One region of the Rhizobium sp. ZK1 genome, then DNA from elsewhere that is predicted to be linked to it. Evidence: riboswitches for the same ligand, from Rfam matches in the RefSeq annotation. Region 1 holds a riboswitch; the other holds the start of a gene.
The links. A riboswitch is a leader RNA that binds a small molecule or an ion and turns the genes downstream of it on or off. The one in region 1 is predicted to bind cobalamin.
Positions count from the first base shown of each region.

Region 1 (7,852 bases):
AATGTGCGGCGGGGCGAAAGCCGTGTCATCTGGCAGACGGAAGCGCTGGTGGAGGCGCCGAATTTCTCGCGCGACGGCGCCTATCTGCTGATCAATGGCGACGCGCTGCTCTACCGGCTGCGGCTCGACGGCAGCGATCTTGTCGAGAAGGTCGATACCGGCTTTGCCGTCCATTGCAACAATGACCACGGCATTTCGCCTGATGGCGAGGAGATCGTCATTTCCGACAAGACCGAGTTCGGCAAGTCGGCGATCTACATCCTCCCGATCGAGGGCGGCAAGCCGCGTCTGATCACCAGAAACCTGCCGTCCTACTGGCATGGCTGGTCACCCGATGGGCGCGAGCTTGCCTATTGCGGCATCCGCAACGACGTCTTCGACATCTACACGATCTCGGTCGATGGCGGCGAGGAGAAGCGGCTGACGCATGGCGAGGGCCGCAATGACGGGCCGGACTGGTCGGCGGACGGGCAGTGGATCTATTTCAATTCCAGCCGCACCGGGCTGATGCAGATCTGGCGCATCCACCCCGACGGCACGGGTCTCCAGCAGGTCACATCGGACAATTACGGCAACTGGTTCGCCCATCCGTCGCCCAACAACGACAAGGTGCTGATCCTCTCCTACGACCCCGATGTCTTCGACCATCCGCGTGATCTGAACGTGCGGCTGCGCATGATGGATATGGATGGCGGCAATCTGACGGAGCTGTTCGAGCTTTTCGGCGGGCAGGGCACGATCAATGTGCCGAACTGGTCGCCGGATGGCGAGGAATTCGCCTATGTGCGGTATTTTCCGGTGAGATCTTGAGAGGGCGCATCGCAGTTTGATGATGGAGTGCTCGTGGCCTCAAGTCCTATGCAACCCTTCTCAAGCTAGCATCGCTCACTCATCAGAGGGACCTTCATACAATTATGCACAAGGTATTGCTCGCGGCGTTTGCCTTTTTGATCTGCTGCCGTGCTTTGCTGTTTGTTACGTTTCCGGTCGAGTATCTGCGATGGTTCGGAAAATATCAGGAGTCGCAAATTTTGAATCAGATGGCGGTACCCATCGCCAAATTCTATATTCAGAATGATGTTAGATATGCTTGCGGCAATGAGACGTACTTCAGAAATTATAACGCTATGAACTTCTTCGATGATCTGCCTCTCACCCAGGAAGAGGAGTTCATACTCCAGTCACAGGATAAGATTGCTCTCCTGTTTTTAAGCGACGTCGTTGACGACGAGAACGAATATCTCGGCTCTATCCGCACAGTGACCAATTATAATTTGCTCGTCGCCTCTAAGTGCTTGCACAGGCGCATTTCGTGAAAGCGCCAGCGGCGGTAGCCGCGTGACTTGGTTTGTGGGATATCTGAAAAGTACAGACTCGTTCGTCGGCGGTACTCTATGCATTATGATCCCGCTTATCCCACAATATTGCCTCCACTCATCGCGCTACCGATTTTTCTTATTTCGAATGTCATGGCGCCTCTATTGGCGCATCTTGTCGGGCGTTCACTCAAGCGTTTAAAGTGGATGCCACATATGTTCGCATTTCTGTGGGTACTAGCTTCCGTTTTGACCTTCAGTCTCGTCGGAATGCCGAGGATAGCGCCAGACGAGATGGAAGGTCCCGGCGACGGTATCGTAATGCTTCCACTCGCGTTGGAAGCATTAGCCGTACTGGCGGGATATGTCCTGGCAATGGTATTTTTGCTTGTCGCTCGCCTTCTCAATCGGAGCAATTCGAGATCACACCTGCCGTCCTGAAGTAAAAGATGGTCGGCGAATGATATTGTGCAGCCGCGCCATCTTTGATGGAGGGGCGGTGGATTATAGGCGATAGCACGGCGGGATTTCGCCCGCCGCACTTCATTCTCTCGCTCAGGCCGCGACGGCAGCCTTGCGGCGATCACGGACGGCCTTCGCCAGGTCCTCGAGCACGTCGACAGACATATCCCAGCCGATGCAGCCATCGGTGATCGACTGGCCGTAGACGAGCGGCTTGCCGGGGACGAGATCCTGGCGGCCGGCGACGAGGTTGCTCTCGATCATCATGCCCTTGATGTGGTGATTGCCGGCGACGATCTGGCCGGTGACGTCGTGGACGACCTTCGGCTGGTTCATCGGATCCTTGCCGCTGTTGGCGTGGCTGGCATCGATCAGCATGCGTGGGTCGACACCGAGCTTGGTTGCCTCGGCGATGACGGCCTGCACATCGGCCGCTTCATAGTTCGGACGCTTGCCGCCGCGCAGGATGATGTGGCAGTCCTCGTTGCCGCGGGTGGAGGCGATCGCTGCCTGTCCGTCCTTGGTGACGGCCGGGAAATGGTGCGGCTGGGAAGCGGCCATGATCGCGTCGAGCGCGACACGCGCGCCGCCATCCGTGCCGTTCTTGAAGCCGATCGGGCAGGAGAGACCCGAGGCGAGCTGGCGGTGGATCTGGCTTTCGGTCGTGCGCGCGCCGATGGCGCCATAGCTGACGAGATCGGCGATATATTGCGGCGTGATCGTATCGAGGAATTCGCAGCCGGCCGGCAGGCCCATGGCGTTGATGTCGAGCAGCAGGCGGCGCGCAAGGCGCAGGCCTTCCTCGATACGGTAGGTGCCGTCGAGATGCGGGTCGTTGATCAGGCCTTTCCAGCCGATGGTGGTGCGGGGCTTTTCGAAATAGACGCGCATGACGATTTCGAGATCGCCGGACAGGCGTCGTCGCTGCTCAACGAGCCGGGACGCATATTCGCGGGCGGCTGCCGGATCATGGATCGAGCAGGGGCCGATGACGACGAGCTGGCGGTCGTCCTTGCCGGTCAGGATATTATGGATCGTGTCGCGTGTGCCGGTCACGGTCTCGGTGACCGCTGATGTCCGCGGGATTTCCGAGATGATATCGGCCGGCTTGGTCAGCGGGGTGATCTCGACGATGCGCAGATCATCAATGGTGTCAGTCACGGTATGCTCTCCTGTTTGGTCATACCGTGCGGAACAAAAAAGCCGCCAGGTAGACTAGCGGCTGTTCGGGTTGTCGTCGCGTTAGATTTGGTTACGCACAGACCCGCATCCGCTGGAAGCAGCGGTACGAATAAAATCGCGATGCGTAGACGGACGAGATCGACATGCTGGCTATGTAGCGATGCGGAAACAAATTGTCACGCGGAATTTTGCAAGTGACAGTTCCTTACCGGGCAGGGGCGGAGATGCAGTTCCGTTCCAGGCATATTCGCCGAATTGACTTGCTGCCATGCCGTTTCCACGCCATAGATCGCCCGTCAGGTGCCCGCCGTCACAAGCGGGAGAATCGGGAATCCGGTGCAAGACCGGAACGTGCCCAACGCTGTAAGGCCGACGCTTGCCGCTCACCACGCCACTGGCCTCAAGGCCGGGAAGGCTGCGGCCAAGTGGATGACGCCAAGTCAGAAGACCGGCCTGGCAAGATAGACCCAACCCGCGCGGACGGCGGGCGGTTGCGTTGTTGGGGATTTGACGATGCGACCCATTGACGATGCCGTTTGCCCGGCATCCAGCTTTTCTGCGGCCGAACGCGAGGCCGTCTATCATGCGATCATGACGCGGCGCGATGTGCGCTGCCAGTTCCTGCCCGATCCCCTGCCGGATGATCTCGTCACCCGATTGCTGATGGCGGCCCATCACGCGCCTTCGGTCGGTTTCATGCAGCCGTGGAATTTCATTCTGGTGAAAAGTGCCGAGGTGAGGGCGCAGGTGCGCGATGCCTTCGCGAAGGCGAATGAGGAAGCGGCCCTGATGTTTACCGCCGAGCGGCGGCAGGCCTATCGCTCGCTGAAGCTCGAAGGCATCGTCGAGGCGCCGCTCGGAATCTGCGTGACTTGTGATCCTACCCGCAGCGGCAGCGTGGTGCTGGGGCGCACGCATAATCCGCGCATGGACAGCTATTCCACCGTCTGCGCCATCCAAAACCTGTGGCTTGCGGCGCGAGCGGAAGGCGTCGGCATCGGCTGGGTCAGCATTTTTCGCGAGGGCGACCTGAAGGAAATCCTCGGCATCCCCGATCATATCGAGGTGGTGGCCTGGCTCTGCGCCGGCTTCGTCGACCGGCTCTATGACCAGCCGGAACTGGCGGTCAAAGGCTGGCGGCAGCGCATGCCGCTGGAAGATCTCGTCTTCCATGACGGCTGGGGACGATCGGACCGTGAGCCGGTCACTACTGCTGTTGAGGTTGAGGGCCAGGTGTCGCCGGATTAGCGAGATCGATCTTGCCCTGATCGCCGGCAAGGAATTGCGGGCCGACCTGCCGGACCTTGCTGGCAGAGGGATCATAGGGGCGATCCGCCACCTGCGGCTGCGAGGCAGGCGGGGTGCCGACCGCCTTCGGCGCTTCCGTCCGGATCGTGGTGATCGAGCCCTTCGGCTCGGGCGCCGGCGCATAGGCGGCCTGGCTCTTTCGCATCTGCTCGTAATAGGCAGACAGATTGCAGGAGCAGGCGGATTTTTCGCCAGGTGCACGGGTCTTGTAGGCGAAGGCGTTCTTCATCGCGCTGTAGGGCGCTCCGGTTGCCGTCGAAATCATGTTCGAGGTCTCGGTGCTGGAAACCTCGCGATAGAAGAGTTCCGTCTCGAGGCCGGGGCACATCTTCGCGCAGGTCGCGGCATCACGGTCGAAATCGACCGAGGTGGCATTGTTGCTGATCGGGAAGAAGCCGCCATCGCAGGTGCGCACGCAGATGGTGCTGACGGGCGAGAGCATTTCGGCGCGCGGCAGGCCATAGCGCTCGCCGCCGCCGAGCGGGATGAACGTGTCGCTGCGCATGGCCTGCTCTTCGATGCTCGGAGCCGGCGCGTAGGCGTCGCCTTCGGCAGGCCCGCTGAAACTGTCGCTGTTGCAGTCATTGTCTTCGAGCGCGGCCATCAGTTCCGCGCGGGCCGCATCGGGGCCGGACTGGCGCAACTCGTTGCGGCGATGCTGAAGGAAGCTGATATTGTCGACCATCCTGGCTTCAGCATGCTCGAGCTCGGAGCAGAAGCCGGCGTTGTCGCCGCCAACGACGACCATGCTGCCGGAGGTGCAGCCATACCGGCGCAGATCGCTGCGCACCTTGCGCAATTCGAGATTCTGTTCGGCAAGCGCGCCGGCATATTGGCGCATCTCGCTGCTGCTGTTGCCGAAGGTTTGCGGCAGGTCGGCAAGGCGCCCGCGCAGATCCTCACAGATCGCATTGGTCTGCGCCGCCGCAGGAGCCGCGAATGCCAGACAGAAAACGAGATACAGGTTTCGGCGCTTCACGACGTCGTTCCGGAAAGAGAAAAGCATCTATCAGTGCGTTGCGGCTTCCATCCACCGCGCTTTGTCTTAACGTGTTTCCCTTAATAAGCTCGCAGTAATTCCTAGCGTATTTTTGCGATCTTATCCAGCAAGCCGGATGCTTCCACTTTCCCGCTTCCTGCAACCGCGCGGGAAGCCGTTGATATCCAGACAGTTGATATGACAGATAATTCCGACGAATCCCGCACACGCGAAACGTCCGCAGAGACACCGGACACCCGGCGGGGCCTTCACGTTTTCGTGGACGGTTGTTTGGAACCCGGCGCAAGGCATGGGGGATGGGCCTTCGTCGCCTACCGCGATGGTATCGAGATCGCCTCCGGCTTTGGCGGTGCAAAGGATTCATCCAATAACGCGATGGAAGTGACGGCCGTGCTTGAGGCGGCAATCTGGATCAACGGCTCAGCAGCTGATGTAGCGGCAGTCATCTGGTCCGATTCCGCCTATGCCGTCGAAGGCTGCAACAGCTGGCGTCCGATCTGGAGAAACAATGGCTGGAAGAAAAGCAACCCGACCGGCAAGGCCAGAAACCGAGCGATATCAGATGCGAAAATCTGGAAAGCCATCGATATCCAGCTATCCGAGAATTCCCTGATAAGCATTGCCTGGTGCAAGGGCCATTCCGGCGCCGATGGTAACGAACGGGCCGATGCGCTGGCAGATCAGGGACGCCGATCGATACGGCGTGCCTGATTATCCGGATGCTGACGCGCGACCGGCTAAAGCGTGTCGCGATCTTTCAGATTCGCTTGCCACGCTTTAAGTCTTTGTTTTACGCATGTCGTTACCGCAAAACCGCTGCACACTTTTGCGCGACATGCTTTAAGCCGGCTGCGATGCCTCGACGACAGCGAGCGCCGCCATATTGACCACGCCGCGCGAGGTGACCGACGGCGCCAGGATATGCGCCGGCATCGCCGTGCCGAGCAGGATCGGGCCGACATGCAGGCCGTCCGTCATCGACTTGACGACGCCGAGCGTGATGTTGGCGGCATCGAGGTTCGGGAAGATCAGCAGGTTGGCTTCGTCATTCAGCGTGGTGTGCGGCATGACGCGGCGGCGCAGTTCCTCGGAGATGGCGCTTTCGCCATGCATTTCGCCATCGACTTCGAGGTCGGGTGCCGCCTCGCGCACAAGCTGCAGCGCATTGCGCATCTTGGTGGCGCTTTCGGATTCGCGCGAGCCGAAATTCGAATGCGAGACGAGGGCGGCGCGCGGGGTGATGCCGAAGCGCTTGATCTCTTCGGCAGCGAGAACCGTCGCCTCGGCGATGTCTTCTGCCGTCGGATTTAAGGTCACATAGGTGTCGGCGAAAAACGTCGCACCGCGCTGCGAGATCATCAGGCTGAGAGCCGAGAAATCGCGCACGTTCGGGCGCTTGCCGATGATCTGGCGCACATCGCGCAGGTGCTTCTCGTAACGGCCTTCGAGGCCGCAGATCAGCGCGTCAGCTTCGCCGCGCTTCAGCGCCAGCGCGCCGATGACGGTCGTGTTGGTGCGCACGATGGTGCGGGCCGCTTCCGGGATGACGCCGCGGCGTCCGACCAACTGCAGATAGAGATCGACATATTCGCGGAAGCGCGGATCGTCCTCGGGGTTGATCACGTCGAAATCCTGTAACGGGCGAATGCGAAGGCCGTAACGCTTCAGGCGTGTTTCGATGACCTGCGGACGGCCGATGATGATCGGCTCGGCGATGCCTTCTTCGAGCAGCACCTGGGCGGCCCGCAGCACACGCTCGTCTTCGCCTTCGGAGAAGATGACGCGCTTGCGCTCTGCTACCTTGGCGGCCGTGAAGATCGGCTTCATGATGAAGCCGGAGCGGAAGACGAAGCGGTTCAGCTGGTCGAGATAAGCGTCGAAATCGGCGATCGGACGACGCGCGACACCGCTTTCGGCAGCAGCCTTGGCGACTTCAGGGGCGATGCGCAGGATGAGGCGCGGATCGAAGGGCGAGGGGATGAGATAATCAGGACCGAAAACCGGGGTTTCGCCTGAATAGGCACGCGCGGCTACGTCCGAAGGCTCTTCGCGGGCGAGGGCCGCGATGGCGCGCACAGCGGCCATCTTCATTTCCTCGTTGATCGTCTCAGCGCCGCAGTCCAGCGCGCCCCTGAAAATATAGGGAAAGCAGAGAACGTTGTTGACCTGGTTCGGGAAGTCGGAGCGACCCGTGCAGATCATCGCGTCCGGGCGGGCGGCGCGGGCGAGATCCGGCATGATCTCAGGCGTCGGGTTGGCAAGCGCCATGATCAGCGGCTTGTCGGCCATCCGCGCCAGCAGTTCCGGCTTCAGCACGCCGGCGGCCGAGAGACCGAGGAAGACATCGGCGCCGCCGATATTCTCGGCGAGCGTGCGCGTGTCGCTCTTCTGGGCGTAGATGGCTTTCCACTCGTCCATCAGTTCGACGCGGCCTTCATAGACGAGGCCTTCGAGATCGTGGACCCAGATGTTTTCGCGTTTGGCGCCAAGCGTCACCAGCAAGTTGAGACAGGCAAGGGCGGCAGCACCGGCGCCTGACGCAACGATCTTGACCTCGTCGATCTTCTTGCCGGCCAGTTCCAGG
Region 1 covers NZ_CP180586.1:1,817,822-1,825,673, reverse strand. The annotation lists gene ACK9YZ_RS09355 (TolB family protein) at 1-810, shown strand, start outside; gene ACK9YZ_RS09350 (hypothetical protein) at 915-1,316, shown strand; gene ACK9YZ_RS09345 (3-deoxy-7-phosphoheptulonate synthase) at 1,872-2,939, opposite strand; cobalamin riboswitch at 3,242-3,432, shown strand; gene bluB (5,6-dimethylbenzimidazole synthase) at 3,474-4,208, shown strand; gene ACK9YZ_RS09335 (DUF2865 domain-containing protein) at 4,168-5,247, opposite strand; gene ACK9YZ_RS09330 (ribonuclease H family protein) at 5,446-5,979, shown strand; gene ACK9YZ_RS09325 (NADP-dependent malic enzyme) at 6,109-7,852, opposite strand, start outside.

Region 2 (7,852 bases), 560 kb from region 1:
GCGCGGCTGCGGCATCCGTGCCGAAGGCGAAGGCATCGAGCGCACGCACATGCGCGAGGCAGAGGATGAAGCCGATCACGGCGATGGGCACGGAAAGATAGACATCCGGCCAGCGCACGCCGCTCAGCGATCCCAAGAGCCAGAAGAGCACGCCGCGGGCCTGTTCGGCATTGGCCGAGGTGGTGACGATATAGGAGGTCAGCGCATTGAAAAGCTGCGAGCCCGCCACGCCGCAGAGAATGATGCGCTCGCTGGTGCCGCCGGCACCGGCCGCCAGCACGCCGACCAGCAGGAAGGCGGCGACCGCGCCGATGAAGGCCCCGCTCGACAGGCCGAGTATGCCATAACCGAGGCCTGATATCATGACACAGACGGCGCCCGTCGATGCGCCGGCGGAGATGCCGAGCACATAGGGTTCGGCGAGCGGGTTGCGCAGCAGCGCCTGCAGGATCGCGCCGCAAAGCGCCAGCGACGCACCGGCGCTTGCCGCCACCAGCGCGCGGCTGAGGCGGTAATCCCAGATGATGCCCTGATGGATGCGGCTGAGCTCGAACGCCGTGCCGAACAGGCGGTTGGAGACCGCCTTTGCCGTAGTGGCGAGCGGGATGGCGATCTCGCCGATCGACACGGCAAGGCTGATCATCAGTGCGAGCAGGATGACGGCGGCGATGGTGAGCGCGGCAAGCGCCCACCATGTCCTCTGTGGCGAAAGCGCTTGGCTCACTGTGTCAGACCGAAGGACTTGATGCCCTTTGCCAGCGTTTCGATGCCGTCGATCGTGCGGATCGTCGGGTTCATCGACTGAGCGTCCATCATGATGAAGCGCTTGTTTTTCACCGCATCCAGCTCCCTGGTGACCGGATCATTCTCCAGGAAATCCACCTTCACCCTGGGATCGTCGGCGGCATAGCGGCGGCGGTCCATGGTGGCGATGACGATGACGGAAGGATTGGCCTGCGTAATGGTTTCCCAGCCGACGAGGGGCCATTCCTCTTCAGTCGTCACGACGTTCTTCGCGCCGAGCGTTTTCAGGATATAGGCCGGCGCGCTGTTCTTGCCGGCGATGAAGGCATCGCCCTCGACCTCCTTGCTGGAGAACCAGAATACGACAGGCAGGTTCTTCGCCGCTGCACCGGCGACAGAGGCAACGGCATCCGCCTCGCGCTTTTTCAGGTCGGCAATCAGCGCGTCGCCGCGGTCTTTCACGTCGAAGATCTCGGAGAGTTCGGCGATTTCCTGATAGATCAGGTCCATCGTGAACAGTTCCTTGCGCACGCCATCACCGCCATCGGTGTTGATCTTGGCGACGCAATCGGCCGGCGCGACATAGGTGTTGATGCCGAGATCCTTGAACTGCTCGCGCTTGCCGACGGAGCCTTGCGTGCCGACATGCCATTCGAATTCGGCAGTCACAAGATCGGGCTCCGCGCCGACGACGGATTCGAAGCTCGGGTCATTGTCGGCCAGCCGTTTGATCCTGCTGTTGACATCGGCATATTGCGGCAGGACCGGGCCGACCCAGACGGCGGTGCCGGCGATCTTGTCGGCAAGGCCGAGCGAGAACAGCACTTCGGTCATGCCCTGGCCGATCGAAACGATCCTGGCCGGCGCTTTTTCGAAGGTGACCTGCTGGCCGCAATTGGTGAGGGTGAGGGGATATTGGGTGGCGGCAAAGGCGGGCGCAGCAAAGCCGGCCAGCCCGAGCGCGAGGGAAAAGCTCTTCAGAAGCTGTCGCATGGGAAACTCTCGATCAGAAGGAAAAGGGCTGGCGGATGCCGGTGCGCGAAAACGCGAACGAAGCCGGCGAGCGGCAAGCTAGCGGCGGATCGTCCAATCGAGACGGATGGATGGCGGCAGGTGGGGAGGGGTCTTGTCAATCATGTCTGCTCCTTGTCGGGCATCCCCGCCCGGCTTGATTGGATCGTGATCGACGGCAGGTCTCCTGGCTCGCGAATATGTGCCGGTCATCTGCCTTCCCGCGAAATCGCAGTGGCACGGCCCAGAGGCCGAGGGCATGATCGTTGAAGCGATCAACCCCGAGATCGACAATCCGCTTACAGTTGCGGGGGCAGCCACGGTCTCGGTCCCTCTTGGGTCGTCCTCACCGTGTTCCCTATTATTCCCCTCGGAGTTCTCTTCGGGGAACCGTCGCTCCGATCTATGACGCCGCCATGGGCAACGTCAAGCACCGGAATGCGAAGTGTGTCGGATCCGACGCCGCCTTCGTGGCTGACGCCCGAGCCGCGCGGCGGCGGATGTGAGCGCGGTGGCGACTGCGGAGACAGTGAAAGGGCGCCGGTACATGAGATCTCCCTTAATGTAATAACATTACATAGCCACTGTTATAAAGTTACACCTGCGTTGTCCAGTCCCGGCTGTCGGATTTTTGAGAAATTGGGCGCGGGCCTCGTCTGATGTCTGGCCGGCTCTTCATCGTGACGGGATGGCGGCGTATGACGCAAGCCATCGACAGCGATTGGTGAGCCGAGCCCCTTCAAAGCAGCCGATGGCTATTGTGGCGCGACGTCCGTCATCTCTTCACGATCCTGCAGGATGCGGTCGATCAGGCCCCATTCCTGCGCCTCTTGCGCCGTCATGAAGCGATCGCGATCCATTGCCTGCTCGAACTCCTCATAGGATCGGCCGCAATGTTCGGCGTAGAGGCGCGTCATGAGCTGCTTGGTCTTCCTGATTTCCTCCGCATGGATGAGCATGTCGGAGGCCTGGCCCTGGAAGCCGCCGAGGGGCTGGTGGATGAGGATGCTGGCATTCGGAAGGGCATAGCGCTCTCCCGGCTGGCCGGCCATCAGCAGGAAGGAGCCCATGGAGCGGGCCGTTCCCATGCAGAGCGTGTGCACCGGCGCGCGGATGAAGCGCATCGTGTCGTACATGGCAAAGCCGCTGGTCACGACGCCGCCAGGCGAATTGATATAGAGATTGATGGGCTTCTTGGGATTTTCGGCTTCGAGGAACAGCAATTGGGCGCAGACGAGGGCCGAAACGGTGTCGTTGATCTCACCGTTCAGAAAGATGATCCGCTCTCGCAGGAGGCGGGAATAGATGTCGAAGGATCGCTCCCCTCTCGAGGATTGTTCCACGACCATAGGGACGAGTTGCATCGTTTCGCGCATCGGCGAACTCCAATCTTCCAGAGTTGATCAGGGGGAAGGCCTGCCGCGTCAGGCGGCGAGCATCATGGTCTGGCCGTTGCTGTTGGCGACCGATCTCGAAAGCCGCTCGAAAGTGGCTCCGGTCAATTCGTGGACGATCCGCAGGCTGGTTCCGCCGGATGCGTTCGCGGCGATCGTGAAGGTGACGGTGCTTTCGAGATAGGGCGGGGCATCGTCGCGCAATCGGTAGCGGATTTCCTTGCCTGGCGTCTCGGAGAGCGATTGCGGATCGGCAAGCGCTTCCTTCGGCAGCCATTTCTCCCGGAATTCCGCAATGCTGATCGCGCGCCAGACCTTTTCCAGTGGCGCATCCAGCTCATATGTCTGTTCGAAGCCGCTTTGTTGTTGCTTGGCTTGCACCTTGGCTTTCACCTCGTTCATTGATCCATATCCTTCAGCAAGAGCTTGAGATCATCGATGCGGGCCGGCCAGTAGGCGCGATATTTCGCCAGCCATTGGGCGATGAGGGTGAGCCCTTCGGGGTCGACCTCGTAATTCACGAAACGACCCTCCTTCTGTTCGCGCACCAGCCTTGCCGCTCGCAACACGGCGAGATGCTGGGACATCGCCGGCTGGCTGATATCCATGCCTTGGCGAAGCGCGCTGGCATTCATGCTGCCGGTCGCCAGTTTCTCGAAGATCGTGCGGCGTGTCGGGTCCGCGAGGGCGCGGAAAATGTCGTGTTCCATCATGATGACACATAAGCACAGACTTATGTGATTCGCAAGGGCTTGCGTCATCTGCGCGTCTTGCGAACCCGATGCGAGCGCCGAGGTCTCCGTCGGGCGGAAAAAGGCCGCGCCTCTGGAACATCGCAGGCCCGGCCTCGTTGGGCTTTTGCATTCAAGCCCTTCACGCGAGCCGGAGAACAAGGCCATGACGAATCCTGCCACAGCGATCAAGGTCCTGGCACCTGAACCTCATCCGTCAGCCCCCGTTCCGCCGCCCGGAAAACCCGCTCCGCCCGTCAAGGAGCCGATGCCCGACAAGCAGGGCGATGATCAGCCGGTGCCCGATCCCGGCGAGGATGAGCCGCCTCCCGGAGCTGCGCCATGACGCCGGCGACGACATACCGGGTCAGATATATGTCGATCTATATCGGGCTGGTGCTGCTTGTTGCCGTGATCATCACGGTCGGATCTCTTGCCGTCGCCTCATGGTGACTTGCTTTCGGAAGTAGCGGCCTATCAGAAGCATGGGCTCGGGAACAACGGCGCGAGGCGGCGGTTCGGATCGCTGATCATCATCAGTTGGAGCAGTGCCATGATTGGACATCAGGAAGGCGCGAATTTCGCGCTTGTGCGGTCAGGCGAGCCGAGCGTTTTCCACCTGACCGTCGACGGCAAATATGTCGGGACCATCGCCCGCGATGGAGAGAACCTGTCGTCGGCAAAACCTTGGGGGTGGCGCCTGCTGATTGCCGACGGCAGGCAGGGCGATGTGCCGCTGGCCGGCCGGTCGCACAATATCGATGAAGCGCTGGCCGAGGCGCGACACGCTTACGAACGGCATCAGGACGAGATCTCTCATCGCATGTGAAGAGGTCTCGTTTGCGGGGTGGCAGTCTCTTGCGCCGTCTTGCCGGTGGGGGAGAAGCCGTTTGTTTGAAACATGGGGCGGCATGCGGCGAACGAATGTCGCATTGAGCTTTCCCGCGGATGTCGCTATCACGGATTCGATGCTGAGGTAGGGGCCTCAAGGCGCAGGGGAACGATGCAACACCGTCTGGACAGGATCGAGCAATTGATGGTGCGCATTCTATGCGCGCTTGCGCTCGTCTTCGTCGGCTTTGCGCATCAGGTTCCGGCCCTTGCCGAGGATACCCTGAGCCCCGCAGCACTTGCCCAATATGTGCTGCCCGACGGCACGCTGCCGACGCTCTGCGTCACCGTCACTGACGACAGCGGCAAGGAACACGGCAAGATCGCGCATCTCAATCCGTGCGAAGCCTGCCGTATCAGTGCCGCCGTGGTGCTGCCGCAGCCTGCCGATATCACCGGTGCGCGGATTGGCTTTACGGTCGCGGTGGAGCTGCCGCGCCGTGTCGAAGCCTTCCATCGCCAGCTTTTCCCACCGAATACCGGGCCGCGCGCGCCGCCTGCCAATCCGATCCTTGCCTGAACCCGCATTGCGGCAATGGGCCGTGATGCGTCTTGCAATCATGGCCGGGCCGCGCTGACGCAGCCGGCCGCGGATTCGGATAAACTTCCATGTCTATCACTATTGCCGCTGAGGTGGCGGAGAGCGCCGTATCCGGCGTTTCGCTCTATCGCGCCATCTGGCGCTGGCACTTCTTTGCCGGCCTGCTCACCATTCCATTCCTGCTCAATCTCGCGATCACCGGCTCGCTCTATCTCTTCAAGGACGAGATCAACGATACGGTCTTTGCCTATCGCTATATTGTTCAGCCCGCCGGCGAGGCGCTGGCGCCGCATGAGGTCGCCGATATCGCGGCGGCGGCCGTGCCTGGTTCCGTCGCCAGCTCCTACAAGGATCCGGCCGGGCTCGACCGCTCGGCGATCGTCACCGTTTCCTCGGATGCCGGCTCGACACTGGTTTTCGTCAATCCCTATGACGGCAAGGTGCTCGATACGGTCGGGACGACCGAGGAGTTCAACTATGTCGTCAAGCGCATCCACAGCCTTGCGCTGTTTGGGACGACGCCCAACAAGCTGATCGAAATCACAGGCGGCTTTGCCATGGTGCTGGTCGTGACCGGCATCTATCTCTGGTGGCCGCGGCGGCAGACGGGTGGCGTCGTGACCGTGCGCGGCACGCCTTCGCGGCGGGTCTTCTGGCGTGATCTTCATGCGGTGACCGGCGCATTCGCCGGCATCCTGATCTTCTTCATGGCGATGACCGGCATGCCCTGGTCGGGATACTGGGGGGCCAATGTGAATGCCTGGCTGACGAGCCATGATCTCGGCTATCCCGTGCAGCTGTGGGATGCCGTGCCGAAGTCGCAGAAGGTGACGGAGGATATCCTGCCGAAGGCCGGCTGGATCGTCGAGAAGGCGCCGGTACCGCTGTCGGATATCGCGGCGGCGCAGTCGAAGAAGCCGATCGGGCTTGATCGCGCCGTCGAGATCGCACGCGGGCTCGGCATGGCCCCAGGTTTCGATCTCGCCATTCCCGGCAGCGAGACCGGCGTCTATACGGCGGCAGTCTATCCCGATGACCTTACTAACGAGCGCACCCTCCATATCGACCAGTATTCCGGCAAGCCGCTCGTCGATCTCTCCTTTGGCCAGTATCCCTTCCTGGGGCGGGCGATCGAATGGGGCATCAATGTGCATCAGGGGCAGGAATTCGGGCTCTTCAACCAGCTTCTGATGCTGGCGACGTGCCTGGCGATCATCCTTTCCTGCGTCACAGGTGCTGTCATGTGGTGGAAGCGGCGACCGGCCGGGCGGGTCGGTGTGCCGCCGATGCCGCCGCGGCGCTCCGTCTATCTGGGGCTCTGGACCATCGTGCTCGCCTTCGCAATCGCCTTTCCGATGAGCGGGCTCACGATCCTGGTGATGATCGCCTTCGACCAGATGGTGATCCGCTTCGTGCCGCCGCTGAAGCGCGCCTTTGCCTGAGGAGATGATGATGAAGACGATTTTCTCTCTTCTTCTGGGCCTGCTGGTTGCGACGGCTGCGGCTGCGCAGGACCCGGCCGCCGGCACGATCCGGATCGACCATGCGGCCTCGCATTCCATGGTGCCGGGGGCCAAGGTCGGCGATGGCTATCTTGTCATCACCAATACGGGCAGCGAGCCGGACAAACTCGTTGCCGCCAGTTCGGACCGCGCCAGGACCGTGCAACTGCACCAGATGAGCATGGATAACGGCATCATGACCATGCGCGAGCTGAAGGGCGGGCTTGCCATTCCCGCCGGGCAGACGGTGACGCTTGCGCCCAATTACCACCTGATGTTCCAGGACGTGAGCAAGCCCTTCAAGCAGGGCGAGACGATCCGGGCGGTGCTGAGCTTCGAGAGGGCTGGAAAGATCGCTGTCGATTTTGCCGTCGGCAGGATTGCCGGGCCGCTCGATGATGTCGGCGGTGCAAGCGGCGGCATGGACCATGGTGCGATGGATCATGGCGGGATGGCGATGCCCGGCATGGAGGGCATGGACATGCCCGGACCATCGCCGGAGGAGGCGATCCCGGCGACGCTGAAGACCATGTTCGAGAGGCCGGACAAGCCGCTGACAATCCTGCCCGTGGTCGTCAGGAACGACTGGGCGATTGCCGGCTGGCAGCAGGATGGGCGCGGCGGACGGGCACTGCTGAAGAAGGGGCATCACGGGTGGAGCATCGTTCTCTGCAGCGGCGACGGCATAAGGGAGGCAACGGCGCTGGAGAAGGTCGGGCTTTCCGCCGAGAATGCCAGGGCGCTTGCGGCGGATCTGGCTGAGGCCGAAGCCGCGCTTGACCCGAAAGTGCTGGCGACATTTGCGAGCTTCGAGGGTACCGTCATGATGGCGGACGAGGCCGGTGGCGCTGGTCAGGGCGGCCATGAGGGGCATGGCCAATGAGCGCGCGCACCCTTGCCATTTCAGGCGTTACCGCAAGTGTGGTCTTCGTCGGCGCGCTGATTGCGATTGTCGTGTCGCTCTATCTTTCGGAGCCGCGCACCGGGCCTTTCGATACGCAGTTTTCCCTCGTCGATGACAGGGGCAATGATGTCGAT
Region 2 covers NZ_CP180586.1:2,375,664-2,383,515, reverse strand. The annotation lists gene ACK9YZ_RS12375 (FecCD family ABC transporter permease) at 1-724, opposite strand, end outside; gene ACK9YZ_RS12370 (ABC transporter substrate-binding protein) at 721-1,737, opposite strand; cobalamin riboswitch at 1,915-2,165, opposite strand; gene ACK9YZ_RS12365 (ATP-dependent Clp protease proteolytic subunit) at 2,511-3,131, opposite strand; gene ACK9YZ_RS12360 (SRPBCC family protein) at 3,180-3,551, opposite strand; gene ACK9YZ_RS12355 (ArsR/SmtB family transcription factor) at 3,548-3,862, opposite strand; gene ACK9YZ_RS12350 (hypothetical protein) at 4,047-4,226, shown strand; gene ACK9YZ_RS12345 (hypothetical protein) at 4,434-4,709, shown strand; gene ACK9YZ_RS12340 (hypothetical protein) at 4,884-5,291, shown strand; gene ACK9YZ_RS12335 (PepSY-associated TM helix domain-containing protein) at 5,381-6,754, shown strand; gene ACK9YZ_RS12330 (copper uptake system-associated protein) at 6,765-7,697, shown strand; gene ACK9YZ_RS12325 (SCO family protein) at 7,694-7,852, shown strand, end outside.
Region 2: linked by a shared signal. The riboswitch ahead of ACK9YZ_RS12370 (ABC transporter substrate-binding protein) and the one ahead of bluB (5,6-dimethylbenzimidazole synthase) in region 1 are both predicted to bind cobalamin.